Regions from separate parts of the Allobosea massiliensis genome, predicted to be linked through region 1. Evidence: predicted binding sites of a transcription regulator. Region 1 holds the regulator's gene; each other region holds the start of a gene.
What was found. Region 1 encodes PhoB, which activates phosphate uptake and scavenging genes when phosphate is short. Its sites were predicted from a motif close to TGTCATNNANCTGTCAT; they were not measured.
Positions count from the first base shown of each region.

Region 2: phnD (phosphate/phosphite/phosphonate ABC transporter substrate-binding protein) is a predicted target of PhoB. The motif match lies at 3,051-3,067, and genes of this name have one in related genera.
Region 3: ACFPN9_RS21790 (RNA degradosome polyphosphate kinase) is a predicted target of PhoB. The motif match lies at 1,536-1,552, and genes of this name have one in related genera.

Region 1 covers NZ_JBHSLU010000030.1:11,846-22,144, reverse strand. Annotated here, with positions in the region: gene ACFPN9_RS12095 (TIGR03862 family flavoprotein) at 1-992, opposite strand, end outside; gene phoB (phosphate regulon transcriptional regulator PhoB) at 1,155-1,853, opposite strand; gene phoU (phosphate signaling complex protein PhoU) at 2,012-2,731, opposite strand; gene pstB (phosphate ABC transporter ATP-binding protein PstB) at 2,775-3,575, opposite strand; gene pstA (phosphate ABC transporter permease PstA) at 3,624-4,514, opposite strand; gene pstC (phosphate ABC transporter permease subunit PstC) at 4,527-5,498, opposite strand; gene pstS (phosphate ABC transporter substrate-binding protein PstS) at 5,658-6,683, opposite strand; gene ACFPN9_RS12060 (ATP-binding protein) at 6,805-7,863, opposite strand; gene ppk2 (polyphosphate kinase 2) at 7,998-8,972, shown strand; gene ACFPN9_RS12050 (SDR family NAD(P)-dependent oxidoreductase) at 9,072-9,821, shown strand; gene ACFPN9_RS12045 (TRAP transporter large permease) at 9,852-10,299, opposite strand, start outside.
Region 2 covers NZ_JBHSLU010000082.1:378,308-388,606, forward strand. Annotated here, with positions in the region: gene phnE (phosphonate ABC transporter, permease protein PhnE) at 1-987, opposite strand, end outside; gene phnC (phosphonate ABC transporter ATP-binding protein) at 984-1,769, opposite strand; gene phnD (phosphate/phosphite/phosphonate ABC transporter substrate-binding protein) at 1,806-2,855, opposite strand; gene ACFPN9_RS24090 (ABC transporter substrate-binding protein) at 3,147-4,466, shown strand; gene ACFPN9_RS24095 (ABC transporter permease) at 4,617-6,335, shown strand; gene ACFPN9_RS24100 (ABC transporter ATP-binding protein) at 6,353-7,450, shown strand; gene ACFPN9_RS24105 (LysR substrate-binding domain-containing protein) at 7,496-8,383, opposite strand; gene ACFPN9_RS24110 (SDR family NAD(P)-dependent oxidoreductase) at 8,516-9,268, shown strand; gene ACFPN9_RS24115 (transketolase) at 9,282-10,124, shown strand; gene ACFPN9_RS24120 (transketolase family protein) at 10,121-10,299, shown strand, end outside.
Region 3 covers NZ_JBHSLU010000073.1:57,678-67,976, forward strand. Annotated here, with positions in the region: gene ACFPN9_RS21790 (RNA degradosome polyphosphate kinase) at 1-1,465, opposite strand, end outside; gene ACFPN9_RS21795 (acyl-CoA desaturase) at 1,699-2,952, shown strand; gene ACFPN9_RS21800 (P-loop NTPase family protein) at 2,960-3,658, opposite strand; gene ACFPN9_RS21805 (AI-2E family transporter) at 3,645-4,754, opposite strand; one part of gene prfB (peptide chain release factor 2) at 4,884-5,942, opposite strand; one part of gene prfB (peptide chain release factor 2) at 5,944-6,012, opposite strand; gene ACFPN9_RS21815 (penicillin-binding protein 1A) at 6,129-8,576, opposite strand; gene ACFPN9_RS21820 (N-acetylmuramoyl-L-alanine amidase) at 8,711-9,991, opposite strand.

The sequences.
Region 1 (10,299 bases):
CGCACAGACGCGGATTTGATCGCCGCCGCGAGCGCCGCGGGACTCTCGTCGAGCCTGCCGCCGACGCTGTCGCGCAGCACCGCCACCGCCGCCGGCGACAGCCCTGCCGCCTTGCGCAGATGGTTGCTGAGCGTCTCACCGGGCCGACGCTTGCCGAGCTTCTCGGTCAGACGGGCGAGGTCGAGATCGGGCCGCAGGTCGATCTCGAGCAGCGCCGAACCGTCGCGCGCGATCGCCTCGCGCAGCGACCCCGACAGCGCATAGATCGCGCCGCCCTCGAGTCCATGCGCGTCGATCATCGCCTCTCCAACAATTTCTTTGCCGGCAAAGCGAAGCGTGATCCGTTTCAGCGGCGCGCCGGCGAAGCGCTCGCGCAGCGTGTCGGACCAGGCCACGGCGAAGCCGCCATTGGCGGGCCGCAGCGGCGAAATGGCAACGCCCTTGCCGGCCAGCAGCGGCACCCAGCCACCGTCCGAGCCGAGCCGCGGCCAGCTCGCCCCGCCCAGCGCAAGCAGCGTCGCATCGGCGGCGACCGTCACCTCGCCGGCCGCCGTGGCGAAGGTCAGCGCGCCCTCGTCGTTCCAGCCGGTCCAGCGCCGGCCGGCTTCGAGCCGCACCCCGAGCCCGTCGAGCCGGCGCAGCCAGGCGCGCAACAGCGGCGACGCCTTCATCGCCTTCGGGAAGACGCGCCCGCTGGTGCCGATGAAGCTCTCCGCGCCGAGCTCGTCGGCCCAATCGCGCAGCGCCTGCGGTGGAAACGCCTGGATGGCGGGTTCGAGCCAGTCCCGCGCCGCGCCGTAATGCGGCAGGAAGCTCTCCAGCGGCTCGGAATGGGTGAGGTTGAGCCCGCCGCGCCCGGCGAGCAGGAATTTGCGCGCCGGCGACGGCATCCGCTCATGGATCGTCACGCGGTGGCCGGCCTGGGCCAGCCGCTCGGCCGCGATCAGCCCGGCCGGGCCGGCGCCGATGATGGCGATGTCTTTGATCTGCATCGGGCCGGCTTGCGCCGTCGGGCGTCGCGGGTCAAGCGATCAGGCGCATGCCGGAGCGACCTCGTCATTCTCGGGCTCGACCCGAGAATCTATGGCCGGCACGGCAGGGGAGCCTCGGCGTCACGAGATGCTCGGGTCTGCGCCCGACCATGACGGTTTCCCTCACGCCCGCGCGAAGGTCTCGTCGAAGGCGTAGCCCGCGCCACGGACGGTGCGCAGCGGATCCTTGGCGTCGCCCGGCGTGATCGCCTTGCGCAGCCGCCCGACATGGACGTCGACCGTGCGCTCGTCGATGTAGACGTCGCGGCCCCAGACGGCGTCGAGCAGCTGGGCGCGCGAATAGACCCGGCCCGGCGCCTGCATCAGGAATTCCAGCAGCCGGAACTCGGTCGGCCCCAGATGCAGCTCTTCGCCGGCCCGGCGCACGCGGCGCGTCGTGCGGTCGAGTTCGAGATCGCCGGCGACCAGCAGCCCCGCGACATGGCCGGGCTTCGCCCGGCGCAGCAGCGCCTGGATGCGCGCGATCAGCTCCGGCAGGGAGAACGGCTTGACGACATAGTCGTCGGCCCCGGTGGCGAGGCCGCGCACGCGCTCGGTTTCTTCGCCGCGGGCGGTCAGCATGATGATCGGCACGCGCTCGGTGTCGCGCCGCGCCCGCAGCCGCCGGCACAGTTCGATGCCGGAGAGACCGGGCAGCATCCAGTCGAGCAGCACGAGATCGGGCGTGTTGTCTCGCAGATGCAGCTCGGCGTCGTCCCCCCGCGCCACGCTGTCGACTGCGAAGCCCTCGGCCTCGAGGTTGTAGCGCAGCAGCAGGGTGAGGGGTTCCTCGTCCTCGACGATCAGGATGCGGGCGGCCATGGCACGGTTCCGTTCTTGGCGTTTGTGCCGAAACGCATCGTCATGCTCGCCCTTGTGGCGAGCATCCACGTCTTGAACGCGGCGTGGGTCCGGCGAAGACGTGGATGGTCGGAACAGGCCCGACCCTGACGGCGAAGGCTCCGGCGCAGTCGGTGTTGTCAGCTCCCTGTCACGGCCTCGACCGTGATGTCGGTGGTCTCGAGCTTGGGACGGTTGATGTCGAGCGATTCGCCGGTGACGAGATAGTGGATCGTCTCGGCGATGTTGGTGGTGTGGTCGCCGATGCGCTCGACGTTCTTGGCGCAGAACAGGAGATGCGTGCAGAAGGTGATGTTGCGCGGATCTTCCATCATATAGGTCAACAGCTCGCGGAACAGCGAGGTGTAGAGCGCGTCGATCTCGCCGTCGCGATGCCAGACCTCGAGCGCCTTCTGCTCGTTGCTGGTGGCGTAGGCGTCGAGGACGTCCTTGAGCTGCGCCTGCACCAGCCGGCTCATATGCTCCAGCCCGACGACGGCGCGGTGCGGCGGCGAGAACTGGCCGGAGATCGCGACCGCGCGCTTGGCGATGTTCTTGGCGAGGTCGCCGACGCGCTCGATGTCCGAGGCGATGCGGATCGCCGAGATCAGCTCGCGCAAATCGTTGGCGAGCGGCTGGCGCCGGGCGATCGTCAGCACGGCGCGCTCCTCGACGTCGCGCTGCAGGTTGTCGAGCCGCTGGTCGGCGGAGATCACCTTCTGGGCCAGCGTCGTGTCGCGGCGCACCAGCGCGACCGTGGAATCGCCGAGCATGCGCTCGGACATGCCGCCCATCTCGGCGAGGCTGCGGCGCAGCGACTCCAGTTCGGCGTCGTAGGAGCGGACGATATGTTCGGTCATCGCGGCGTTGTCCTTTGGATGCGGAGCGGAAGCGGCGGCCAAATCAGCCGAAGCGGCCGGTGACGTAGTCCTGCGTCTGCTTCTTGCTCGGGTTCATGAAGATCGTGTTGGTCGCGGCGAACTCGATCACCTCGCCCAGATACATGAAGGCGGTGTACTGCGAGATGCGCGCCGCCTGCTGCATGTTGTGGGTGACGATGACGATCGTGAAGTCGGCCTTCAGCTGCTCCAGCAGATCCTCGATCTTGCCGGTCGAGATCGGGTCCAGCGCCGAGGTCGGCTCGTCGAACAGGATGACCTCCGGCTTCTGCGCGATGGTGCGCGCGATGCAGAGGCGCGGCTGCTGGCCGCCCGAAAGGCCCATGCCGGAGGTCTTGAGCTTGTCCTTGACCTCGTCCCAGAGCGCGGCCCGGCGCAGCGCGCCCTCGACGCGGTCGTCGAGCTCCGACTTCGGCGGCTTCTCGTAGAGGCGGATGCCGAAGGCGACATTGTCGTAGATCGACATCGGGAAGGGCGTCGGCTTCTGGAAGACCATGCCGATGCGCGAGCGCAGCTCGTTGACGTCGACGTCGTTGGAGATGACGTTGCGGCCGTCGAGCATGACCTCGCCGGTCGCGCGCTGCTCGGGATAGAGCGAATAGATCCGGTTGAAGATGCGCAGCAGCGTGGACTTGCCGCAGCCCGAGGGGCCGATTAGGGCCGTGACATGCCGGTCGCGAAAGTCGAGATTGATGTTCTTCAGCGCCTTGTGCTCGCCATAGTAGAAATCGAGGTTCTTCACCGCGATCCGGACGGGCGCGTCGGCGTCGAGCGACTGCGGGCTGAGTTCGAGGGTCGAAAGCATCGACGGGTTCCTTCGGATCTGACGCGACGGAGATAGGTTAGGCGGGTCTCACTTGCCGCCGCGCACGATGCGGCGGGCGACGAGCGAGAGCAGCAGGATCGACAGGGTGATGATCAGCGAACCGGCCCAGGCGAGCTGCTGCCAGTTCTCGTAAGGCGCGGAGGCGAACTGGTAGATCGTCACCGGCAGGTTCGACACGCCGCCCATCAGGTCCGACGAGAACCAGAAATTGTTGTTCAGCGCGGTGAAGATCAGCGGTGCGGTCTCGCCTGCGATGCGGGCGAGCGCCAGCAGGATACCGGTGACCATGCCGGCCTTCGCGGCCTTCCAGGTGATCGAGGTGATCACCACGGAAGGCGGCGCGCCCAGCGCAGCCCCGGCCTCGCGCAGCGGGCCTGGCACCAGGCGCAGCATGTCCTCGGTGGTGCGCACGATCACGGGGATCGCGATGATGCCGAGCGCGACGCCGCCGGCCCAGCCGGAATAGCCGCCGACCGGCTCGACCAGAATGACATAGACGAACAGGCCGATCAGGATCGAGGGCGCCGAGAGTAGGATGTCGTTGATGAAGCGGATCAGGTCGGCCAGCTTCGAGCCCTTGCCGTATTCCGCCAGATAGGTGCCCGCCAGCACGCCGATCGGCGTCGCCACGGCGATGCCGAGGAAGGTCAGCACAATCGAGCCGACCATGGCGTTGGCGAGGCCGCCGCCCTGCGATCCGGGGCCAGGGGTGATCTGCGTGAAGGTGGCGACGGAGAGCCCGCCGATGCCCTTCACGATCAGCATGCCGAGGATCCAGAACAGCACGAAGATGGCGAGGAAGGTGAAGCCGGCGGAGATGACCCGCATCGCCTTGTCGGCGGTGCGGCGGCTCTGCCGGACGCGGCCCCAGGCGGCGTAAGGGGCGGCGGGAGCGGTGGAGGAGGTCGTCAGGCTCATGATCGGGCTCGCTCAGAAGGTCTTGACCCGCGACACCAGGATGCGCGCGACGACCAGGACGACGAAGGTGACGAAGAACAGGATGCAGCCGAGCGCGATCAGCGCGTTCATCTGCAGGCCCAGCGCCTCGTTGAACTCGTTGGCGATGCGCGAGGCGATGGTCGAGCCCGGATCCATGATCGAGGCCGAGAGGCGGTTGGCATTGCCGACCACGAAGGTCACCGCCATCGTTTCGCCGAGCGCGCGGCCGAGACCCAGCATGATCGCACCGATGATCGAGACGCCGGCCTGCGGCACCAGCACATGGCGCACGACCTCCCAGGTCGTCGCCCCGATGCCATAGGCGCTCTCGCGCAGCACGGAGGGGATCTGATCGAGCATGTCCCGCACGATCGAGGCGATGAAGGGGATGATCATGAAGGCGAGGATGATGCCCGCCGTCAGGATGCCCAGTCCGGAGGGCGAGCGCGAATACAGGATTGTCCCGACGATCGGCATCCCCTCGACGATGTTCGAGAGCGGGACCTGCACATAGGCCGCGAAGAGCGGCACGAAGACGAACAGGCCCCACATGCCGTAGATGATCGAGGGCACGGCGGCGAGCAGCTCGATCGTGGTCGAGACTGGCTGCTTGAACCAGGGCGGGGCAAGCTGGGTGAGGTAGACGGCGATGCCGAGCGAGAGCGGCACGCCGATCAGCAGCGCGATCAGCGCCGTCGAGAGCGTACCGACGATGGCCGGCCAGGCGCCATAGACATCGGCCTGGGTGTCCCATTGCGAGCCGGTGATGAAGCTCAGCCCGAACGCCTTGAAGGCCGGCCAGCCGCCGATGACCATCGACAGCATGATGCCGGCCAGCAGCAACAGCACGAACAGGGCCGAGATCAGGCTGGCATTGCGGAAGACGATGTCGAAGGTGCCCTTCGGCGTCTTTCGCTGCGGCCGCGCGGCCGGAATGCTCATGGTGTCGGTCACGGCGGTCATCCGTGGAACTCCGGTCGTGGCGGAACGAGGATGCGAGGCGGAAGGCGAAGGCTCTCGGGAGGGCCCTCAGCCGGAACAGCGGTTCCGCCGCTGCTCGGGATGGAGGCCTGATGAGGAAGACGAGGCGGAACCGGGTTCCGCCTCGCCCTCAGTCGGTGATCAGAAGATCGGCTTGCCCGACGGGTCGGTCACGCCCTTCCAGGCGGCGCGGACCTGATCCTTGACGTTGGCCGGGAGCGGCACGTAGTCGAGGTCCAGCGCCATCTGGTCGCCGTTCTTGAAGGCCCAGTCGACGAACTTCAGCGCGGCCTGCACCTCTTCCGGCTTCTCCGGCTTGGCGTGGACGAGCAGGAAGGTCGCGGCCGTGATCGGCCAGGCCTCGGCGCCCTTCTGGTTGTTCAGCGAGATGCCGAAGCCGGGAGCCTCGTTCCAGTTGGCGTTCGCGGCCGCGGCCTGGAACGACTTGTCGTCCGGCGCCGGGAAGTTGCCCTCGGCGTTCTGGATCAGCGCGTAGCTGAGCTTGTTCTGCTTGGCGTAGGCATATTCGACATAGCCGATCGAGTTGGCGACCTGCTTGACCGAGGCCGAGACGCCCTCATTGCCCTTGCCGCCGATGCCGACGGCCCACTGCACCGAGGTGTTGGCGCCGACCTTGGACTTCCACTCCGGCGAGACCTTGGAGAGATAGTCGGTGAACACGAAGGTCGTGCCCGAACCGTCCGAGCGATAGACGGGATTGATGTTGGCGTCGGGCAGCTTCAGGCCGGCGTTGAGGGCGACGATCTTGGGATCGTTCCACTTCTTCACGGTGCCCATGTAGATTTCGGCGATGATCGGGCCGGTCAGCTTGAGCTGGCGGGCGTCGATGCCGGCGATGTTGATCGCGGGGACGACACCGCCCATCACGGTCGGGAACTGGATGAGGCCGTCCTTGGCCAGATCCTCGCCCTTGAGGGGAGCGTCGGTGGCGCCGAAGGCGACCGTCTTGGCCTTGATCTGGCGGATGCCGCCACCGGAGCCGATCGACTGGTAGTTGAGACCGATATTGGTCTCCTTCTTATAGGCCTCGGCCCATTTCGAGTAGATCGGGAAGGGGAAGGTCGCGCCGGCGCCGGTGATGTCGGCGGCCTGGGCGACGCCCGACAGACCGATGGTCGCGGCCGCGAGAATGAGAAGTTTGCGCATGAGATGTCCTCTCTGGGTCGCAGGTTCAGCGAGCCGTTCAGAACACCCTCTGCATGACAGCTTCATGACACTTCGTCACGCATGCTGTCATGAAGGCGTCACGCAGCGTTAAGAAACGCCCTCAAGGCTTGCGCGCCGAAGCCCCGAAACGTGGCAAAACAGCCCTGAACGTCGCACCCTCACCGAGCGCGCTCTCGATCGTCAGCCGCCCGCGATGGCGCAGCACGATGTGCTTGACGATGGCGAGGCCGAGCCCCGTGCCGCCGGCCTCGCGGCTCGCCGCGGTATCGACCCGGTAGAAGCGCTCCGTCAGCCGCGGCAGATGCTCCGGTGCGATGCCCGGCCCATCGTCGCGCACGCCGACGCTGACCTCGAGCGGCCCGTCGACGACGTCGATCACGACCTCTCCGCCGCTCTTGCCGTACTTGATCGCGTTCTCGACGAGGTTTTCCATCAGCCGCAGCAGCTCGTCGCGGTCGCCCGGTACGTTTACCGGCTCGGTCGGCGCCCGCAGCGTCAGCGTCACCTCGCGCTCGCGTGCCATCAGCGTCAGCGAATCCACGATCTCGCGCGAGATGCCGGTCAGATCGACCGGCGTCTCCGGCGCCAGATGGGCGCGCAGTTCGATCCGCGAAAGCGAGAGCAGGTCGTCCACCAGCCGCGCCATGCGCAGCCCCTGCTCGCGCATGATCGCCAGGAAACGGTCGCGCGCGCCGGCATCGTTGCGCGCCGGGCCCTGCAGCGTCTCGACGAAGCCGAGCAGCGAGGCCAGCGGCGTGCGCAGCTCGTGGCTGGCATTGGCGACGAAGTCGACCCGCATCCGCTCGGTGACGCGCTGCTCGCTGAGGTCCTCGAAGGTCAGCAGCACCGGTCGCCGGACACCCTCGCTGCCCAGCGCAGCGATATGGATGCGGAAGGTGCGCTCCACCGGCACGCGCTCGATCAGCTCGATCACCTGCCGTCCCCCCTGCCGCGAGACGCCTTCGATCGCCTCGATCAGGTCCGGATCGCGCATCACCAGTGTCAGCAGCCGTCCCTTTTCCAGCGCCGGGATCAGGGCGCGCATCGCCGGGCTCAGCGCCTGGGCCACCCCCTGCGCATCCAGCAGCAGCGCAGCCGACCCCATCGCTTCGACGAGCGCCTGCGTCGTGGCGGCTAGGGGATCGACGGCACCGGGCATGGGAAACCTCGACACGGACGGCACCGGAGGAAGCGGCGCAGGCGGGCGCCCCTTCCTGATGGCCGGCGCGGCGCCCGTCAATTCCCTTCGCCGCTGAGGCCCGCTAGGCTGGGCGCATTGCCGAGGAGGCTCCGATGGCCAAGACCCTGTCAGCGCGCACCAAGAAATCCGCGATCCGCCTGGTTTCCGACAGCGGCGAGGGCCCGGCTCCAGCCACCACGGGCAGGACACCGAAGACGAAGACGCCCCGCAAGCCCCTCGGTCCGCAGGGCTTCGACATCGAGGCCGAGACGCTGCCCGAGGCGATCACGGACGCCGCCTTCCGCAGCGGCGAATACCCCTACGGCAAACGCATGAAGCGCAAGCGCTACGAGCGCGAGCTGGAGCCGCTGCAGATCGAGCTGCAGAAGCTCGCGACCTGGGTGCGCGAGCGCAAGGAGCGCGTCGTCATCGTTTTCGAGGGTCGCGACGGCGCCGGCAAGGGCGGAACGATCGGCCGCTTCACCCAGCACCTCAACCCGCGTCAGGCCCGCGTCGTCGCCCTGTCCAAGCCCTCCGACAGCGAGGCCGGGCAATGGTATTTCCAGCGCTATGCGGCGCAGATGCCGACGGCCGGCGAGATCGTCTTCTTCGACCGCTCCTGGTACAACCGCGCCGGCGTCGAGCGCGTGATGGGCTTCTGCACGCCGGAGCAGACCGACACGCTCCTGCACGAGGCGCCGGCCTTCGAGGGCATGCTGGTGCGCGACGGCATCCGGCTCATCAAGCTCTTCATCACCATCGGCCCCGAGATGCAGATGCTGCGGCTGCATGCGCGCTGGCACGACCCGCTCAAGCGCTGGAAACTCTCGCCGATCGACTTCGAGGCGATCCCGCGCTTCGCCGCCTATTCGGAAGCCTTCGATGAGATGCTCCGGCGCAGCTCGACCGACCGGGCGCCCTGGCATGTCATCCGCGGCAACGACAAACTGCGGGCCCGGCTCAACGCCATCCGCCACGTCCTGCTCTCGATCCCGTATGATGGGCGCGACGAGGCCGCGATCGGCGAACTCGACCGCAAGATCGTCCTCGACGTGAAGCACTACCTGCATGAGGGCGGCGAGGTCTGAGCCGCCGCCCTCTCTCCACCCCTCCGCGCCGCCGCACCGCCCCGGTTCCGCCGGGCGCGCGGGCCGCGCTCCGCCCCCGCCCCCACCGGAAGACCGACCATGACGAAGACCATCCTGATCTCCGGCGCCACCGCCGGCTTCGGCGCCGCGACCGCGCGCCGCTTCATCGCTGCCGGCTGGCGCGTCATCGGCACCGGCCGCCGGGCCGACCGGCTCGACACGCTGAAGGCCGAGCTCGGCGAGCGCTTCCACGGCGCGGCCTTCGACATCACCGACGAGGCGGCGATGACGGCGGCGCTCGCGGCCCTGCCGGCCGACTTCGCGAAGATCGACGTGCTCCTGAACAATGCCGGCCTCGCGCTCGGCACCAAGCCCGCGCCGCAGACCAAGCTCTCGGACTGGAAGACGATGATCGGCACCAACGTCACCGGGCTGGTGACGCTGACCCATCACCTCCTGCCCGGGCTGATCGAGCGGCGCGGCGCCATCGTCAACATCGCCTCCGTGGCCTCGAACTGGCCCTATGCCGGCGGCAACGTCTATGGCGGCACCAAGGCCTTCGTGCGCCAATTCTCGCTCGGCCTGCGCTCGGACCTGCAGGGCACCGGCGTGCGCGTCACCTCGATCGAGCCCGGCCTCTGCGAGAGCGAGTTCACGCTGGTCCGCAACGGCGGCGACAAGGCCGCCTATGACGCGCTCTATGGCGGGACCGATCCGCTGCAGCCGCAGGACATCGCCGACACGGTCTTCTGGGTCGCGACGCTCCCCGCCCATGTCAACATCAACAGCCTCGAGATCATGCCGGTAAGCCAGTCCTTCGCCGGCTTCCAGATTCACCGCAAGGCTTGAGCCCGGCGGGGACGCTGGGGCTTCGCGGCCTCAGCGCCCCATCACCAGATTGGGCAGCCAGGTCGTCAGCGGCGGCCAGAGCGTGATCGCGACGAGTACCGCCAGCAGCGGCATCAGCCAGGGCACGATCGCCCGCGACATCGACTCGAAGCTGATATTGGCGACCTTCGCCGTGACGAAGAGAACGACGCCGACCGGCGGCGTGATCGTCCCGATCATCAGGTTGAGCACGAAGATCAGCCCGAACTGGATCGGGTCGATCCCGAACTGCGCCGCCGCCGGCGTGAGGATCGGGATCAGGATCAGCATGGCGGCGAGCGCCTCCATGAAGCAGCCGACGAACAGCAGCAGCAGGTTGACGATCAGCAGGAAGACCAGCGGATTGCCGGCGAGATCGACCAGCATCGGCCCGACCACCTGCGGGATGCGCGAGATCGACAGGCACCAGCCGAGCGCCGCCGCCGTCATCACCAGCGCG
Region 2 (10,299 bases), on a different contig from region 1:
GGCCGTCTGCTGGGGCGCATCATACAGGAATTCGGGAATGACCTCGATGGTCTGGACCGACCAGCCCAGCGCCAGCGCAGCCAGCCCCCAGAAGGCGAGCCTCAGTCCGCGCTCCAGCGGCGTGAATCGGCGCCAGAGACGACCCGCGGGCGTCTCGACCACGATGCCCGACGGCGCCTCGTCCTGGTAGATCCGCCGCATGAAGGCGGACAGGACCTCGCCGGCCATCACGGTCACGATGATCGCGATGATGATGGTCAGAACGAAATCATAGTCGAAACGCTGGAAGGCGGTGAATAGTGTCGCGCCGATGCCGCCGCCGCCGACGAGGCCGACGAGCGCGGAATTACGCAGGTTGGAATCGAGCTGATAGGCGGCAAAACCGATGAAGCGCGGCAGCACCTGCGGCACCACGCCCATCGTCACCACCGAGAGGAACGGCGCGCCGGCGGCGCGCAAAGCCTCGATCGGCTTCATCGACATCTCTTCGATAGCTTCGGCGATCAGCTTGGCGATGAAGCCGAGCGTCGCGACCACCAGCGCCATGACGCCGGCGAGCGCGCCGAACCCGACCGCCTTGACGAACAGGATCGCGACGATGACGGGGTGGAAGGTGCGGCACAGCGCGATGACGCCGCGCGCCGCCACCGTGACCGGCAGGGGCATCAGGTTGCGCGCCGCGAAAAGTCCGAGCGGCAGGGCCAGCAGCACGCCGATCGCCGTCGCGATGATCGCGATCTGCAGCGATTCCAGCATGCCCGACCACAGGAGCTGCATCTTGTCGGCGGCGGTGTTGGGCGGAAACATCCGCCCGATGAAGCGGGCGCCATTGTCCAGCCCCTGGACGAAACGCTCCCAGCGGATGTCCAGGATCTGCGCCGCATAGGCGACATAGGCGAGGAACAGCGCCGCGCCGATGCGCAGCGGCCAGTTCGGCGGAAAGGCGCGGGCCCGCAGGTTGCGGGAGGCGAGGGCGGGGGCGCTCATTCCATCCAGCCTTCGCCGCCATAGATCTCGGCGAGATGGCTGTCCTGCAGCCCGGCCGGCGGTCCGTCATAGACGACGACGCCCTTGGACATGCCGACGATCCGCAGCGCGTAGCGCTTCGCCAGCGCGACATTGTGGATGTTGACGAGCACGGGAATATCCCGCTCGCGCCCAACCTGGGCGAGCAGTTCCATGATCTCGACCGAGGTCTTGGGATCGAGCGAGGAGGTCGGCTCGTCGGCGAGAACGAGATCGGGATCCTGCATCACGGCGCGCGCGATGCCGACGCGTTGCCGCTGCCCGCCCGAGAGCTGGTCGGCCCGCCGGGTGGCGAAATCGCCGAGCCCGACCGACTCCAGCAGCGCGAAGGCGCGCGCGATGTCGGCCTCCGGAAAGCGCCGCGTCCAGGCACGCCAGACGGGCACATAGCCGAGACGGCCGCAGAGCACGTTCTCGATGACGGTCAGCCGCTCGACGAGATTGTACTCCTGGAAGACCATGCCGAGCCGGCGACGCGCCTGGCGCAGCGCCTCACCCTGGAGCTTCGCGAGATCCGTGCCGCCGAGCATGATCGAGCCGGAGGTCGGATCGACCAGCCGGTTGATGCATCGGATCAGCGTCGACTTGCCGGTGCCCGACGGGCCAATGATGGCGACGATGCCGGGCTCAGACACGGTCAGGGAAATGTCGCGCAGCACCGGCTGTCCGGGCCGGTACTCCTTGACGAGGTTACGGATGACGAGCGCCCGGCCCTGGCCGGACGCCACAGGCAGGGCGCTCATGATGGGAAAACCTCGTTGGGCGACGGCGTGGGCGGGTCAGGGTGCCTTGGGAGGCGCCGCGTTCTTCTTGGCGAGCGCATCGGCCTCGCGCTTGGCCTCGGCGTCATAGGCCGATTTGTTGTAGGGCGTGCCCGACTTCTCGGCCACGTCCCGCACCACGGCCCAGTCCTTCTGGTAGGTGATCGGCAGGAAGCGGTCGTCGCCGTTGAACTCCTTGGTCATTTCCGGGGTGAAGCGGAAGGAGAAGAAGCACTCGGTCAGCTTCTTGGCGAGCTCGGGCTTGAGGTCGTGGGCATAGGCGAAGGACGAGGTCGGGAACACCGCGCTGCGGTAGATCTCGCGCACGTCCTCCTTCTTGATCGTGCCGCGCACGATCATGCGCTCATAGACGTCGCCCGCGACCGCGCCCATGTCGTAGTCGCCCGAGACGACGCCGAGGATCGACTTGTCGTGCCCGCCGGACATCAGCGGCTTGTAGTCGACGTCGGCCGTCAGCCCATGCTCCGGAAAGAGCACGCGGGGCGCGAGATTGCCGGAATTGGACGAAGGCGAGGTATGGGCGACCTTCTTGCCCTTGAGGTCGGAGAGCTTCTGATAGGGGCTCGACGCCTTCACCACGGCGACGAGATTGTAGCCGCGCACTTCCGACCCGACGCCCTTCGCGGCGAAGGGCACGGCACCCGCGAGGTTGACCGCGAAGCCGGTCGGCCCGGTCGAGAAGCCGGCAAAATGCAGGCGGCCCGAGCGCATGGCCTCGATCTCGGCCGAGTTGGACTGGACCGGGTAGTAGACGATCCGCTTGCCCGTGCAGGTCGCGAGATGATCGGTAAAGGGCTTGAAGATGTTGGCGTAGACGGCTGGATCCTCGACCGGCGTATAGGCCCAGACCAGCGCCGAGGGATCGCGCCACTTCTTCGGATCGGTCGGCGCATCGGCGACGAGATCGCCGTTCGCGTCGCAATACATCGTGTCGAGCTGGCCGCGGTTCGGGCAGGCATCCTGCGCCGCGGCGTCGCCGCTCCACGCGCTCAGGCTCAGCACCAGCAGCGAGACTGTGGCTGCGAGTTGGGTCGTTTTCCGGCTCATCGTACGTTTCCTCTCACGCTGCCGGTTCGACCGGCTTGTTCCAGGTATGTGACACAAAACCGTCATATTCAACCCGGTCTTGGCCGCCGTCCCGCCCGGCCTCGCGCCGTCGCCGTCCTCCGGCGCCCATGCCGTTGGGAGAGGCGCTGCGGGCGTAGCCGGCAAAGGGGGAGGGGTGACAGGCCGCCGCTGGATGTGACAGTTTGATGACGCGCAGCGGTGGATTCAGCTCTGCGACGCAAGTTCGGCCTCGATGTCGAACGCGGACAACGTCTCTGGGAGGTCATCGTGGTGGTGAAGAAGTGGGTTCTGGCGTTGGGCCTCGTCCTGACGTCCTCGGTCGCCCTGGCTCAGACACCGGCCGGCAAGGTAACGGTTGTGACGTCGTTCTCGAAGGACGTGACCGACCCGATCAAGAAGGCTTTCGAAAAGGCGACTCCCGGCGTTACCCTCGAGGTCCAGAACCGCAACACCAATGCGGGGGTGAAATACATCGAGGAGACGAAGGCCAACAACCAGGTCGACCTGTTCTGGGCCTCGGCGCCGGACGCCTTCGAGGTGCTCAAGGGCAAGCAGTTGCTGTCCGCCTACAAGCCGAAGGCGAGCGGCATCCCCGAGAAGATCGGCTCCTATCCGATCAACGACCCCGCCGGGTTCTATTCGGGCTTTGCGGCCTCCGGCTACGGCATCATGTGGAACGAGCGCTATGCCCGCGCCAACAAGCTGCCCGAGCCAAAGGAGTGGCAGGACCTCGCCAGGCCGGTCTTCTTCGACCATGTCGCGATCGCCGCGCCCTCTCGCTCCGGCACGACGCATCTGACGATCGAAACGATCCTCCAGGGCGAGGGCTGGGACAAGGGCTGGCGCACGATCAAGGAGATGGCGGGCAATTTCCGCGCGATCAACGAGCGCTCCTTCGGCGTGCCCGAGCAGGTCAATTCCGGCCAGGTCGGCGTCGGCATCGTCATCGACTTCTTCGCCTTTTCGGCGCAGGCCTCGGGCTTTCCGGTCAAGTTCGTCTATCCGAGCGTGACCACGGTGGTGCCCGCCAATGTCGGCATCGTCGCCAACGCCCCGAACAAGGCGGCCGCCGAGGCCTTCGTCGAGTTCCTGCTCTCGCCGGCGGGACAGGAGGTCCTGCTCGAGCCGGGCATCCGCCGCCTGCCGGTGAACCCGGCCGTCTACGCCAAGGCCGGCGCCGACTACCCTAACCCCTTCACCGATCCGCGCTTCCAGAAGATGATCGGCTTCGACGTCGACAAGTCGGAAGGCCGCACCGCTGTCGTCGACACGCTGTTCGACCAGCTGATCTCCTTCCAGCTCGATGCGCTCAAGGGCGTCACCAAGACGCTGCACGAGGTCGAGGCCGCCCTGGCCAAGAAGCCGAACGCGCAGGCGAAGGCTCTGCTCGACGAAGCCCGGAACCTCATCGCCGCCATGCCAGTCAGCGAGGCGCAGGCCTCCAGCGCCGAGCTTCGCGGCGCCTTCACCGGCGGCAAGGAGAAGGGCGCGCGCCAGGCCGAGGTCGAGGCGCAATGGGCGAGCTTCGCCCGCGACCACTACGCCAAGGCCAAGGCCAAGGCCGAAGAGGCACTCAAGGCGGCGCGCTGAGCGTTAACCCATCCTCGCGTCATCCCGGACGCAGCGAAGCGGAGATCCGGGACCCATGCCGGACCAGGTCAGGAATGGATCGCGGATCGGCGCGGCTTCGCCGCTCGTCCGGGATGACGGCGCGCCCTCGGTTCAACGATCAGGACGGGCATGACCGCCATCCCCACAGCCACCCTCCCTCGCGCCCGCCGGCTCTCCGCCACGCCAGGCCAGATCGCGCTGGCGCTGGCGATCGCGGCCTTCCTCCTGCTGTTCCTGGGGCTGCCGGTCGGGACCGTGCTCTACGTCGCCTTCACCGAGAAGGGCACGTCCAACTTCACGCTTGTGAACTTCTACGACTTCGTCCGCACCGAGCTGTTCATGCGCTCGCTGGGGAACTCCTTTTACGTCTCCGCCATGTCGGTGGTCTGGGCCTCCGTCTTCGCCCTGCCGCTCGCCTATCTGACGACGCGTTTCGTCTTCCGCGGCGCGATGCTGGTGCAGACGCTCGGCTTCCTGCCGCTGATCATGCCGCCCTTCGTGGGCGCGGTCGCGATGCAGCTCTTCTTCGGCCGCAACGGCTCGATCAACCTGCTGCTGGATGAGTGGTTTGGCTTCAAGATCGGCTTCATGGAGGGGCTGAACGGCGTCATCTTCGTCCAGTCGGTCCACTATTTCCCCTTCATCCTGATCAATCTCTCGGCGGCCCTGCGCAACATCGACCGGGCGATGGAGGAGGCGGCGCAGAATCTCGGCTCCTCGGGCTTTCGCCTGTTCCGCCGCATCGTCTTCCCGCTCGCGCTGCCGGGCTATCTCGCCGGCGCCTCGCTCGTCTTCGTCAAGGTCTTCGACGATCTCGCGACGCCACTCCTGCTCAACGTCAAGGACATGCTGGCGCCGCAGGCCTATCTGCGGGTGACCTCGATCGGCATCGCCGACCCGATGGGCTATGTCATCTCGGTCGTGCTGATCGTCGCCTCCGTCATCGCGATGTGGCTCTCGGCACTGGCGCTCAAGGGGCGCGACTACGCCACCACCCAGCGCGGCGGCGGCGGTCTGGCCCGGCGCGTCATGACCCCCTGGGAGGCCGTGCTCGGCTATGGCGTCGTCATCCTGATCCTGGCGCTGGTGCTGGCGCCGCATCTCGGGCTGCTGCTGCTCTCCTTCGCGACGATCTGGTCGTTCTCCCCGCTGCCCGACGCCTTCACCACTGCGCATTACGCCCGCGTCTTCGGCGAGAGCTCGGTCTACATCAAGAACACGCTGATCTACGCGACGCTCGCCGGTGGCATCGACATCGTGCTCGGCGTCGCGATCGCCTATCTCGTCCTGCGCACCAAGCTGATCGGGCGCGAATGGCTGGACTGGGCGGCGTCAGCCGCGCTCGCCATTCCCGGTGTGGTGCTCGGCATCGGCTATCTTCGGACCTTCTACGGCATCACCCTGCCGGACGGCACGCCGCTGGCGTCGCTCTGGATCACCATCGTGCTCGCGCTCGCGATCCGGCGCCTGCCTTATGCGCTGCGCGCCTGCTACGCCGCGCTCCAGCAGATCTCGGTCTCGCTCGAGGAGGCGGCGGAAAACCTCGGCGCCACTAAAGCCAGGACCGTCAGGCGGGTCGTCGTGCCGCTGATGGCGGGCGGCATCCTCGCCGGCTTCGTCACCAGCTTCTCGACGGCGGCGGTCGAGCTTTCGGCGACGCTGATGCTGGTGCAGTCGAACTCCGATGCGCCGCTCGCCTTCGGCCTCTACGTCTTCATGCAGTCGGCCGCAGGCCGGGGGCCGGGAGCCGCGCTCGGCGTCGTCGCCGTGCTGCTCGTCGCCCTCTGCACGTTCCTCTCGCATCTCGTGATCGAGCGCAGCCAGCGGGCCAAGGGCATGGGCCAGTGATGAAGAACGAGCCAGCCATGACGATGAAAACCGACCTCGCGAGCCCGGCCGTCTCGGTCGATATCGAGGGGGTCAACCTGTCCTACGGCGACAACCATGTCCTGAAGAGCGTCGACCTTTCGATCAGGCCGGGCGAATTCTTCGCCTTCCTCGGCCCCTCGGGCTGCGGCAAGACCACGCTGCTGCGGCTGATCGCCGGCTTCAACCAGGCCGAGACCGGCCGCGTGCTCGTCGGCGGCAAGGACGTCTCGGGGCTGCCGCCCTGGAAGCGCGATGTCGGCATGGTGTTCCAGTCCTATGCGCTCTGGCCCCACATGACGGTCGCGCGCAATGTGGCTTTCGGCCTGGAGGAGCGCGGCGTGCCGCGGGCCGAGACCGCCCGGCGGGTCGCGCAGGCCCTCGATCTCGTCGGGCTCGGCCATCTCGCCGAGCGTCGGCCTTCGCAGCTTTCGGGCGGGCAGCAGCAGCGTGTCGCGGTGGCGCGGACGATCGCGGTCGAGCCGAAGATCCTGCTGCTGGACGAGCCGCTCTCCAATCTCGACGCCAAGATGCGGGTTCAGGTCCGGCGCGAACTGCGCGACCTGCAGCAGCGGCTCGGCCTGACGACGATCTTCGTCACCCACGACCAGGAGGAGGCAAATACGATCTGCGACCGGATCGCAGTGATGAATGACGGCGTGGTCCAGCAGGTCGGGACGCCGATGGAGCTCTATGAGCGCCCGGCCAACCTCTTCGTCGCGAATTTCCTCGGCACCGCCAACATCCTCGATGGGCGCGTCGTCGGCACCGGCGCGGAGCGCCATTTCGTCATCGAGGGCGGAATCCGGCTCCCACTCCCGGCGGATGCCGTCGTGCCCGCAGGGGCGAAGCTGGTGTTCCGGCCCCAGCATGCCGCGTTGACGGACGCCAGCGGCCAGGCCGGCGACGGGTTGGCATTGCCCTGCGTCGTGGCGCATCGCGAGTTCCTTGGCGCGAGCGTGCGCTATGGTGTGCGCGTCGGTGCCACCGAAGTTGCGGTCGACACGCCCTTCCGCTCCGGGCGGGACCTGCACGAGATCGGCAGCCGCGCCATCGTGACGCTCTCGCCCCATGCCCTGATCTGGCTGACGGGTTGATTCCGGCCCGCGCGATCCCGGCGCCCGCAGGAACTCTGGGGTCGGTCAGAAAGCGTAGGGCGGCAGCCGCAATTCCTCGGTCAGCCATTGCGTGAACATCCGCACCGCGCGCCGCGACTTCGCCACCCGCGGGAAGACGAGGTAATGGCCGGTGTAACGCACGTCCCGGGCGCGCCCGGCCAGCGGCGCGACGAGGCGGCCGTCCGCGAGTTCCCGCTCGGCCAGACGCGTCGATTCGAGCGCGATGCCGAGCCCGTCCACAGCGGCGGCGATGGCGATGAACGAGCGATCGAAACGCGATCCGCGAGGCGTGGGCGGGATGATTCCGTTGGCGCCGAACCAGTTCGCCCAGCGCACGCGCTTGTTGTCGCTCTCGATCAGCCGGGCGGCCGTCAGATCCTCCGGCGAGGTGATCCGGGCGGCGAGTTCGGGCGCGCAAAGCGGCGTCACCGTCTCCTCGCCCAGCGGGACGACGACGAGCCCTTCCTGGCGGGGAGGGCCGTAGCAGATGTCGGCATCGAACGCGTCATGTTCGAAGCGGGGATAGTCGATGCCCGCCGCCAGCCGCACTTCCAGGCCCGGCTGGGCGAGCAAGAGGTGGCGCAGGCGTGGCAGCAGCCACTGCGCCGCCATCGACGGGGCGCAGTGCAGCCGCAGCAGGTTCCCGGAGCGGGCGCCGACGGTCTCGACAACCTGCCGCATCTGGTCGAATCCGGCCGCGACATGGGCGAGCAGCGCCTCTCCGGCCGGGTTCAGCCGCACCCGGCGGCTCTGCCGGTCGAACAGCGTCGCGCCCATCAGATCTTCGAGCTTGCGGATCGCATGGCTGATCGCGCTCGGTGAAATGCCGAGTTCCTCGCCGGCAGCACGGAACGAGCCGGTTCGGGCCGCAGCCTCGAAAGCCTGGAGCGAAGACAGCGGGAGGCGTCGCATCGATGATCTCCCGCGCTTCTCCGGAGGGCAGAAGATGAACTAGATTCATGTCATCGCGCAAACTTTGCGTTTTCAAACCGGCATGAAACGATTCAAGCTCACGATTAGACAAAACACGCTTCAGGGACGGACATGCTGCTGCAGGGTCAGACCGCCGCCATCTCGGGCGCCGCGAGCGCACGCGGGATCGGCCTCGCCACCGCCAAACTCTTCGCGGCGCAGGGTGCGCGCGTCGCCATTCTCGACATCGACGAAGCGGCAGCGCAGCAGCAGGCGGCGGCGCTGGGTCCTCACCATCTCGGCCTGCGCTGCGATGTCGCCGACAAGGCCTCCTGCCAGGCGGCTGCCGACCGCGTCCTAGCCGCGTTCGGCCAGATCGACATCCTCGTCAACAATGCCGGCGTGACACAGCCGGTTAAGACCCTCGATATCGACGAGGCGAGCTGGGACCGCATTCAGGACATCAACTGCAAGGGCGTGCTGTTTCTCAGCCAGGTCTTCATCCCCCACATGCAGGCGCGGCGTCGGGGCTCGATCGTCTGCATGTCGTCCGTCTCGGCGCAGCGCGGCGGCGGCATCTTCGGCGGGCCGCACTATTCCTCGGCGAAGGCCGGCGTACTCGGGCTCGCCAAGGCAATGGCGCGCGAATTCGGCCCGGACGGTATCCGCGTCAACTGCGTGACGCCGGGCCTGATCGAGACCGACATCACGGGCGGCAAGCTGACCCCCGAGATGCGGGCGGACATCATCAGGGGCATTCCGCTCGGACGACTCGGCCAGGCCGCAGACGTTGCCGGCATCTACCTGTTCCTCGCCTCCGACCTCTCGGCCTACGTCACCGGCGCCGTGATCGACGTCAACGGCGGCATGCTGATCCATGGCTGAGGAGACCATGACCATGGGCAATGCCCCGATCGGCCACAATGTCTCGCTCGAACGCCGGGCCTGGAACATCCGCCGCCACGCCATCCTGATGGGTGAGGTGCAGGGCCAGGGCTATATCGCCCAGGCGCTCGACATCGCCGATGTTCTTGCCGTCGCCTATTTCCACGCCATGCGTTACCGGCCCGACGATCCGGATTGGGAAGGGCGCGACCGCTTCCTGCTCTCGAACGGCCATTACGCGATCGCCCTCTATGCGGCGCTGATCGAGGCGGGCGTGATTCCCGAACAGGAACTCGAAACCTACGGAGCGGACGAGAGTCGGCTGCCGATGTCGGGGATGGCCGCCTATACCCCCGGCATGGAGATGTCGGGAGGCTCGCTCGGGCTGGGCCTGTCGATCGCGGTCGGCCGGGCGCTGGGTCTCAAGCGCAAGCATTCGGAGGCGACGGTCTATACCCTCTTTTCGGACGGCGAACTGGACGAGGGCTCGGTCTGGGAGGCGATCCTCTCCGCCGCCCATTACAAGCTCGACAACCTGATCGCCGTCGTCGACGTCAACAACCAGCAGGCCGACGGCCCCTCGACGAGCGTGATGGCGTTCGAGCCCCTTCTCGACAAGCTCGAGGCGTTCGGCTGGTTCGCGCAGCGAATCGACGGCAATGACCTCGACGCCGTCCGGAGCGCTTTCGACGCCGCCAAGGCCGAGCGCAACCGCCCGAGCCTGATCATCGCGGACACATTGATGGGCAAGGGCGTGCCCTTCCTCGAGGCGCGCGAGAAGAACCACTTCATCCGGGTCGAGGCCCATGAATGGCAGTTGGCCCTCGCCGCCCTCGACGAGAGGAAGCCGTCATGAAGCCGCCCGTTTCGCCCATGCCCGCCGGCAAGCCGAAGCTGACCACCTCGGCGATGATCGCCTCGATCGCGAGCGAGGGGCAGCGTACCAAGCCCGCGCCCTTCGGCCATGCCCTGGTCGCGCTGGCGGAGCAGGATCCGCGCGTGCTCGGCATGACCGCCGATCTCGGCAAATA
Region 3 (10,299 bases), on a different contig from region 1:
CGTCCGTGTAGATGCGCGCGGTGATCGGGTGATAGTTGCCGGTCGCGATGTGGCAATAGGAGACGAGCTGCCCGGCCTCCCGACGCACCACCAGCGACAATTTTGCGTGGGTCTTCAGCTCGATGAAGCCGTAGACGACCTGCACGCCCGCCCGCTCCATCTCCTTGGCCCAGCGGATGTTGGCTTCCTCGTCGAAGCGCGCCTTGAGCTCCACAAGAGCCGTCACGGACTTGCCGGCCTCGGCGGCTTCGGTCAGCGCCTTGACGATCGGGGAGTTGGCCGAGGTGCGGTAGAGCGTCTGCTTGATCGCGACGACATTGGGGTCGCGGGCCGCCTGCTGCAGGAACTGCACGACGACGTCGAAGCTCTCATAGGGGTGGTGGACCAAGAGGTCCTTCTGCCGGATCGCCGCGAAGCAGTCGCCGCCGTGCTCGCGGATGCGCTCGGGAAAACGGGCGTTGTAGGGCTTGAACTTCAGGTCCGGCCGGTCGACGCCGACGAGCTGGGACAGCTCGCTCAGCCCGATCATGCCCTCGACCTCGACGACCTCGTCCTCGTCGACCTTGAGCTCGCGCACGATCAGCTTGCGCAGATGCGCCGGCATCCCCGTGCTGATCTCGAGCCGGATGACGACGCCCAGCCGGCGCAGCTTGAGCATGGTCTCGAAGACGCGGACGAGATCTTCCGCCTCCTCCTCGATGTCGAGATCGGTGTCGCGGATGATGCGGAAGGAGCCGGTGCCCTTGACGTCGTAGCCGGGGAAAAGCTTGCCGATGAACAGCGAGACCGCGTCCTCCAGCGTGATGAAACGGCGCTTCTCCTCGCGGGCGAGATCGGGCAGCTCGATGAAGCGGTCCATCTTGATCGGCACGCGGATCAGCGCGTCGAGCTGGCGCCCGTCGCTGACGCGCTCCAGCGCCAGCGCGACGGTAAAGCCGAGATTGGGAATGAACGGAAAGGGATGGGCCGGATCGATCGCGAGCGGCGTCAGCACCGGGAAGACGTAGTTGAGGAAGTAGTCCTCCAGCCAGACGCGCTCGGCCGGGCCGATATCGCCGGGCGACAGCAGCTGGATGCGGTTCTCGTCCAGGTCGCCGCGCAGCTCGACCCAGCGGGCCTGCTGGTCCCGCGTCAGGGCCGCGACGGCCTCGCCGAGCGCAGCGAGCTGGGCGGCCGGCGTTAGGCCGTCCTGGCTCGGCGTGACCACACCCGCCTTGAGCTGCTCACGCAGGCCCGAGACGCGGACCATGAAGAACTCATCGAGATTCGCGGCCGAGATCGAGAGGAAACGCAGCTGCTCGAGCAGCGGGTGATTTCGGTTGGAGGCTTCCTCCATGACGCGCCGGTTGAACTGGAGCCAGGAGAGCTCGCGGTTCATGAAGCGGGCCGGCGAATCACGCAGTGGCGTCGGTTCCTCGGCGGGGGGGTGAGGCACGGCCTCGGCGGCGCTGGGTTGCGTGTTCATGCGCTTGGCGCTCGTTCCGGTCGCTGCTCTGGCCACGGTCGTCTCCTTGCGCGTCTTGAGCCACCGTAGCGTGACGGTTCGATGACAACCATGTCATTTCCGGCTGAGGGCGGTGCCGGCGCGGCTGCGTCGCTGCACCCTCTTGCAAGGCGCGGCCGGCTCCTGTTTCGTGCCGGCGCGGGGTCGGCTCCCCGGGCGGCCTTTCCCGGCCGTCTGAATCGACAGAGGCCATTTTGAGCAGTTCTTCCCAACGCGACGATGGCGACATCGTCTATCCGTCCGCCATTCCCTTCGTTCTCGCGCATCTGGCCTGCTTCGGCGCCCTCTGGAGCGGCGTCACCGCCACCTCGGTCTGGCTCGCCATCGGCCTCTACTGGCTGCGCATGTTCGCCGTGACCGGCGGCTATCACCGCTATTTCTCGCACCGTACCTACAAGACCAGCCGGATCGGGCAGTTCCTGCTTGCAGCGTTGGCACAGTCGACGGCGCAGAAGAGCGTGTTCTGGTGGGCCTCGAAGCATCGCCACCACCATCGCTATGCCGACACCGAGCATGATGTGCATTCGCCGGTGCAGACTTCCTTCGCCTATTCGCATGTCGGCTGGATCTTCAGCCGCGACCACCACGTCTTCGACGATTCGACGATCCCTGACCTGACGAAGTTCCCTGAACTGCGCTGGCTGCACCGTTTCGAACTGGCGCCGGCGATCCTGCTCGCAGGGTTGTGCTTCCTGATCGACGGCTGGGCGGGGCTCTTCGTCGGCTTCTTCTGGTCGACGGTCGCTGTCTATCACGCCACCTTCTGCATCAACTCGCTCGCCCATGTGCATGGCGACAAGGATTATGTGACCGGTGACGAGAGCCGCAACAACTGGTGGCTCGCCATCATCACCATGGGCGAAGGCTGGCACAACAACCACCACGCCTATCAGTACAGTGTCCGCCAGGGCTTCCGCTGGTGGCAGATCGACCCGACCTACTACATCATCCTCGGGCTTTCGAAGCTGCGCCTGGTCTGGGACCTGAAGCAGCCCCCCCAGGCCGTGGTCGACCGCTCGCAGGCGCTGCCCCCGCGCGTGATCGAGCGCTCGGCCGAGCGACTGGCGGCCTCGGTCCCGGTCGATCGGGTGGTCAGCGCCTTCCGCGAGGCCTATGCCTCGACCCCTGCTTTGCCCGAGCTGCACTGGCCGAGCCTGACGCTGGCCGAGCTTCGGGCGGCGCTGGCCGATCTGCAGGAACGCGCCGGCGATCGTTTCGCGGAGATCCAGAACCAGGCTGCAGAGGCCTGGGCGCAATGGGATGCCTCGAGCTGGCAGCTGCCTGTCCTGCCCAGCCGCGAGCAGCTCAACGCCAAAGCCGCGGCGATGTTCGTCAAGACGCCCTCGCTCGACGCCATCGCCAACCGCGCCCACGAGCTGCTGGTCGAGGCGATGCATGCGCGGCTCGTCGCCCTCCCGGTCGAGGCCGGCCCGCGCCGCCTCGGCTGAGGCGGCTTCACTCCTCGGCGTAGAGGTGCTCCAGCGCCTCTGTCGCCAGAGGCCGCGTGACGCGGCGGCCGCGTTCGAGCGACAGCCTGTCGAGCAGGTCGACCAAGGTGCGCGCCGCGGCGAAGGAGCGCTCCATCCGCAGCGCCAGCATGTCGATGATCCCGGTGTCGACCACGAGCTGGCGGTCGATAAAGAGTTTGACGAGGACGGCGCGCAGCAATGCGTCGTCGGGGGGCTCGATCCGGGCCTCCGGCGCCAGCCGCAGCCGTGACAGCAGATCCGGCACGCGCAGACCCCACTGGTCGGGCGCCGTGCGGGCGGTGAGCAGCAGGTGGCCACTGCGCGCCTTGACCGCATTCATCAGGTGGAACAGCGCCGCCTCGTCTTGCAGGCCGCCGTCGCAATCCTCGACCACCAGCGCGCCGCCGGAGACGAGATGGGGCACCTGGGCATCCAGAACCTCTCTCGCTGACACGGTCCAGGCATGGGCGCGCTTGGCCCAGATCGCAGCGAGATGCGTCTTCCCGGCGCCTTCGGGCCCGACCAGGCGAAGCCAGGCGTCCGGCCAGTGCGGCCAGGCCTCGACCAGCCCGTAGGCGGCCTCGTTGGACGGACCGATCAGGAAATCCTCGACGCCATGGCGGCTGTCGACCGGCAGGTCGAACGCCAGCTGGCGCGGCCGAGGCGGTTGCTCAGGCATCGACATCGAGGCGCGCCTGCACAGCCGCGGCCTTGGTCGCGTCGCCGCCGTGATAGATGTTGCTAGCGAGATATTGCCGGAGCGCAAAGCGGCAGAGTACGCCGATGACGGCGGCGAGCGGCACCGCCAGCAGCAGCCCGACGAAGCCGAAGAGCGAGCCGAAGGCGAGCAGCGCGAACATCAGCCAGACCGGGTGGACGCCGATCGAGTCGCCGACGAATTTCGGCTGGAAGATGTTGCCCTCGAGGAATTGTCCTGCGGCGAAGACCGCGAGCGTCGCCAGCGGCCAGGTCCAGTCCGGCCAGAACTGGACGATCGCGACGCCGACCGAGAGCACGAGTCCAGTCAGCGAGCCGACATAGGGAATGAAGGACAGGAAGCCGGAGATGATTCCGATCAGCGCGCCGAAATTGACCCCGAGCAGGCTGAGGCCCACCGCGTAGAAGATGCCGAGCAGGAGGCACACCAACGCCTGGCCGCGCAGGAAGCCGGCAATGGCGACATCCATCTCGTGCAGCAGGCCGCGGATAGTGTCGCGATGATCGAGCGGCAGCCAGCTGTCGACCGTGGCGCACATGCGGTCCCAATCGACCAGCAGATAGAAGGCGATCACCGGGGTTAGCACCAGCAGGGAGAACACGCCGACGATGGCCGTGCCGCCGGTCCAGAGCGACTGCAGCACGCTGCCGACCCATTTGGTCGCCTCGCCGACGAGATTCCCGAGCGAGCTCTTGGCCTCTTCGGTCAGCGCCGTGCCGCCGAAACGCTCCAGCCAGGGGCCTCCCTGTTCGAGAACGAGGGTCTGCAGACGCTGCGCGTCCGCCGGCAGACGGGCCACCAAGCCCGCGAGCTGCTGGCCGAGCAGCGGCACCAGCAGGACGAGCGCCAGCACGAAGATGATCAGGAACACCACGAGGATGAAGATGGTGGCGGCGAGCCGGCCCATCCCGATGCGCTCTAGGCGATCGGCCAGGGGGTCGAGCAGATAGGCGAGCGCCAGCGCCGCGATGAAGGGCAGCAGCACGTCGCGGAAGACGACGAGGAACAGCACGAGCACGGCGAGCGAGAGCAGCCAGAACCCGATTTGGCGTTGGAGTGTCATGGTCTGGCCTTTCGCGGATCCGGCGTCGCCGTCCACAAATGGATCGGCAGGCCCGAGGTTCCAAGACCTTTCCGCGTCGCCCTCCGCGGGCGGCGTCGCAAAGGCGCCGCCCGGGCCGGGTTTTCGCGATCAGTCGATGTCCTCGACCTCGACCTCGGTGCCGTAGACGCGCTGGGCCAGCGAGGCTTCCATGAAGGGATCGAGTGCGCCGTCCAGAACCTCGGAGGGCGCGGTCGACGACACGCCGGTGCGCAGATCCTTCACCAGCTGATAGGGCTGCAGCACATAGGAGCGGATCTGATGGCCCCAGCCGATATCGGTCTTCGAGGCCTGCTCGGCATTGGCCTTCTCTTCCCGCTTCTTCAGCTCGACCTCGTAGAGTCGCGCGCGCAGCATGTCCCAGGCCTTGGCCCGGTTCTTGTGCTGCGAGCGCTCCTGCTGGCACGACACCGCGATGCCTGAGGGGATGTGTGTGATGCGCACGGCCGAATCGGTCGTGTTGATGTGCTGCCCGCCCGCGCCTTGCGCGCGGTAGGTGTCGATCCGGCAGTCCGACTCGTTGATGTCGATGACGATGCGGTCGTCGACAACGGGATAGACCCAGACCGAGGCGAAGGAGGTCTGGCGCCGCGCATTCGAGTCGAAGGGCGAGATGCGCACCAGCCGGTGCACGCCGCTCTCCGTCTTCAGCCAGCCATAGGCGTTGTGGCCCTTGAACTGGAGCGTGGCGGACTTGATGCCGGCCGTGTCACCGTCCTGATACTCGAGCGTCTCGACCTTGAACTTCCGCCGCTCGCCCCAGCGCCGATACATGCGCAGCAGCATCTCGGCCCAGTCCTGGCTCTCGGTTCCGCCGGCGCCGGGATGGATCTCGAGATAGGTGTCGAGCATGTCGGCCTCGCCCGAGAGCAGGGTCTCGACCTGCAGGCGCGCGGCCTCGACCTCGACCGCCTTGATGCCGGCCTCGCCCTCGGCGATCGAGGCGGCGTCATCCTCCATCTCGCCGAGCTCGATGAAGGTCAGGGCGTCGTCGAGGTCGCGCTCAAGCTTGAGGATGCCCTCGATCTGGGTTTCCAGCGAGGTGCGTTCGCGCATCAGCTTCTGCGCGGTGTCGGCATCGCTCCAGAAATCGGGGCCCTCCGAGAGGGCGTTCAGTTCGGCGAGGCGGCGCTGGGCTTGATCCCAGTCAAAGATGCCTCCTCAGCAGTCCGATCGACTGCTTGGCGTTGTCGAGTTGCGTCTGGATTTCTGGGCGCATGCGTTAGGCCTTGATGAATCTGGCGTCGGGATAAGCGGGAACGGGCCCGGTGTAAACGGCATGGTGGGCGAGCCCGTCATGCTCGCCCTCATGGCAGACCGTCGCTGGCGCGGACGTCAGTACAGTCCGCCGGTGCCGGAGCCGACGGCGCGACCGCCGCCCGGGGCCACGCTGAAGGGCGTCATGCCGTCACCCGCGGCGCCAATCACCGAATAGCTGTCCGGCGGCGCGGTGCCGGGCTTGAAGGCTTCGAGGATGCCGCCTTCGCCACCCGCGCGCATCCCGGTCTTGGGGTCGACGCGGATCAGCTTGATGCCGGCCGGGACGCGGAACGGGGTCGCCGGCTTGTCCTTCAGGGCCGCCGCCATGAAGTCGCGGAAGATCGGCGCCGCATACTGGCCGGCCGTGGCCGAGGTGCCGAGCGACTTCGGCTTGTCGAAGCCCATATAGACGCCGACCGCGAGATCCGGCGAGAAGCCGACGAACCAGACGTCCTTGGCGTCGTTGGTCGTCCCCGTCTTGCCCGCCAGCGGCTTGCCGACCGACTTGACGACGGTCGCGGTGCCGGACTGGACGACGCTCTCCATGATCGAGACCATCTGGTAGGCGGTCAGCGGGTCGAGAACCTGGTCGCGGTTGTCGATCAGCCGCGGCTCGCGCTGGTCGGCCCATTTCTCGGCGTTGCAGCCTTCGCAGATGCGCTGGTCGTGCCGGAAGATCGTTGCGCCCCAGCGGTCCTGAATGCGGTCGATCAGGGTCGGGCGGATCTTCTTGCCGCCGTTGACGAGCATGGCGTAGCCGGCGGTCATGCGCATGACCGTCGTCTCGCCGGCGCCCAGCGACATCGAGAGCACGGGCAGCATGTCGTCATAAACGCCGAAGCGACGGGCATATTCCGCGATCAGCGGCATGCCGACATCTTTGGCGAGACGCACCGTCATCAGGTTCTTCGAGAACTGGATGCCGTAGCGCAGGGTGCGCGGGCCGGTCGACTTGCCGTCGTAATTGTCCGGCCGCCACATGCCGAGCCCGCCGCCCTGGTCGATCTCGACCGGCGCGTCGAGCACGATCGAGGATGGCGTGTAGCCGTTGTCGAGCGCCGTCGCATAGACGAAGGGCTTGAAGGACGAACCGGGCTGGCGCATCGCCTGCGTCGCGCGGTTGAATTCGGACTGGTCGTGGCTGAAGCCACCGACCATGGCGAGCACGCGGCCCGAGAACGGGTCCATCACCGTGATCGCGCCGTTGACCTCCGGCAGCTGGCGCAGGCGCACCTGCCCCGGGCGGTTATCCATCGGTTCGACATAGACGACATCGCCGACCGAGACGGCCTGCGAGACGCGCGCCCGGCGGGTCCACTTGATGCCTTCCGGCCCCAGCGTGACGGTATCCCGGTCGTTCTTGAGATGGCCCGAAGCCTCACGGAGCGGATGCAGGCCGAGGCGCGCGCTGTCGCCCGCCACGTCGAGCACCACCGCCAGACGCCAGGGCGCGACGTCGCCGAGCACCGGCAGTTCGCCGATGGCGAGCCCCCAGTCACGGGCGGAGAGGTCGAGCTTCTGGATGGCGCCGCGCCAGCCGCGGGCCTCGTCGAAGCGCACCAGCCCGTCGACCAGCGCCTTGCGGGCCATCAGCTGCATCTTCGGGTCGACGGTGGCACGCACCGACAGGCCGCCCTCGAGCAGCTTCTTCTCGCCATAGCGATCCTGCAGCTCGCGACGGATCTCCTCGGCGAAATAGCCGGCGGCGATGTTGTTGGGCGAGACCGTGCGAGGATTGACGCCGAGCGGCTGCTTTTTCGCCGCTTCGCCGATCTCACGCTTGACGAAGCCGTTCTCGACCATGCGGTCGATGACGTAATTGCGCCGCTCGATGGCGCGCTCGCGGTTGCGGAACGGGTGCAGATCGGTCGGCGCCTTCGGCAGCGCAGCCAGGTAAGCCGCCTCGTGCAGGTTCAGTTCATGGACCGACTTGCCGAAATAATTCAGCGCCGCCGCGGCGATCCCGTAGCTGCCCTGCCCCGGCGCCGGTGCGCCGAGATAGATCTCGTTCAGGTAGAGCTCGAGGATCTTGTCCTTCGAGTAGGCCGATTCGATCCGTAGCGCGACGAGCGCCTCGCGGATCTTGCGCTCGATGTTCTGCTCGGAGCCGACGAGGAAGTTCTTGGCCACCTGCTGGGTGATCGTCGAGGCGCCCTGTGGCCGCCGGCCGGCGGAGCGGTTGCGGAAATTGGTGATCGCGGCGCGCACGAGCCCTTCCGGGTCGACGCCGACATGCTTGTAGAAATTCTTGTCCTCGGCCGAGAGATAAGCGTCGATGATCAGCTTGGGAACGGCCTGGATCGGCAGATAGAGACGCCGTTCGCGGGCGAACTCGGCGATCAGCGAACCGTCGCCGGCATGGACGCGCGTCATCACCGGCGGCTCGTAGTTCCGCAGCTGCGCCGAATCGGGCAGATCCTTCGAGTAGTGCCAGAGGAAGCCGCCCGCCACGACGGCGCCGATCACGAAAGCGATCGCGCCGGCGGCGAACAACCATCCGAACAGTCGCAGGATAAAGCGCATCTCAGGCCCTGGCCCTTGCTCATCGACCGGCCGGCGCAGGCGCCGGGACGGACCGTCTCAAATCACGTCTATAACATGACGGACATGGCCAAACCGTGGCCTCTCCGACACATGACGTCTCGTCGCTCCGGCCGTCAGCGCCGATTCTCCGCCGCCTTGCCGCCCGGCGCGCGGGCATTGACGAAATAGCCCTCGACGGCCGCCGCCACCGCCGCGACGGCGCGTCCGCGCCACTCCGGCGAATTCAACAGCTCGGCATCCTTGGGGCTCGACATGTAGCCCAGCTCGATCAGCACCGAAGGCACGTCGGGTGCGCTCAGCACCCGGAAACCGGCCGAGCGCAGCGGGACCTTGTGCATCTTCACCGAGCCGCCGAGCGTCTCGACGAGATTGCGGGCGAACAAGGAGGAGAACGTGCGGGTCTCGCGTTTGGCCAGATCCATCAGGATGCCGGCGACGTCCTGCGTGTCCTCGCGGGCCTCCAGCCCGGCGACGGCATCCGCCTGGTTCTCCTTGGCGGCAAGCCTCGCCGCTTCGGCGTCGGTGGCGCGTTCGGAGGCCGTATAGACCGTCGCGCCGCGAACCTCCTGCGCCTGCGTCAGCGAATCGGCGTGGATCGAGATGAAGAGATCGGCCCCGGCCGCCCGGGCGATGGCGACGCGTTCGGCCAGGGGCACGAAGCGGTCGTCGTCCCGCGTCATCAGTACGCGATAGCGGCCGCTTGCCTCGAGCTGGTCCCGCAGCTTGGTTCCGAAGGCAAGCACGACATTCTTCTCGGAGATCGAGGCGACGACGGCGCCGGGATCGATGCCGCCATGGCCGGGGTCGATCACCACCGTCTGCCGGGTTTCGCCGGCTGGTTTGTCGGCCGGAGGCTCCACCGCGGTTGGCGCGGCTTCGCGCGTCGGCGTGCGGGCGACGGCGGCCTGGAATTCGGCGCGGGTCGCGTGCCGCAGCTCCACGACGAGTTCGCCGAAGCCGCCCCTGACCGGGCGCGTTTCGGCCTTCACCACCACAGCGGGCTGGGTGAGATCGATGACGATCCGCGCCCTGTCGGCGGTAAAAAGGCCGAATCGGAAGGCGCCGACGAAGCCCGCGCCCTTCCGTGCCACGGCCGGCTGGACCTGAAAGTTCGTCGAGGGCATGTCGATGACGACCCGGTCGGGCCCGGCCAGCACGGAGGCCGTAACCTCCAGCGGGCGTGACAGCGCCATCACCAGCCGCACCGTCTCGCCGGCCTGTTCCAGCCGTGCATCGGTCGCGACCGGCAGTTCGGCCGGTGGCCGGTCATTGGCGACGGCCTGCCCCGCCCAGGCGAAGCCCGTCGCGACGACCGCAACCAGCACGGTCAGGCGCAGGGCGCCGGCCGCGACACGGGCGATAAGGGGCAGGATTGAGGGAGGTGTCAGGTTCATCGTCCGAACTGTCGTCACCAAGGCTTAACCATAGCGACGCAACATCCTAATAGGGCGTTACCATGGGCCGGCCTTCGGGTGAACCGGCGCGCAGCGGGAGCGACGAGGCCGCCCCGCGATGTGACTTGCAAAACACGCTCACCTGTCTGTAATGGGGAAGGTTGCCTTGCAGGGCCGCCCATGGTGCGCATCCGGTCCGGAAGGGCCGTCGGCGTCCGGGGCCAGGCTGCAAGTCGGCAACCTCAACGGATCGTCCGCAGACGGCCGGTGCCGGTGCCCGTGTCATGCAGCATCAGGCCGACGTCTCG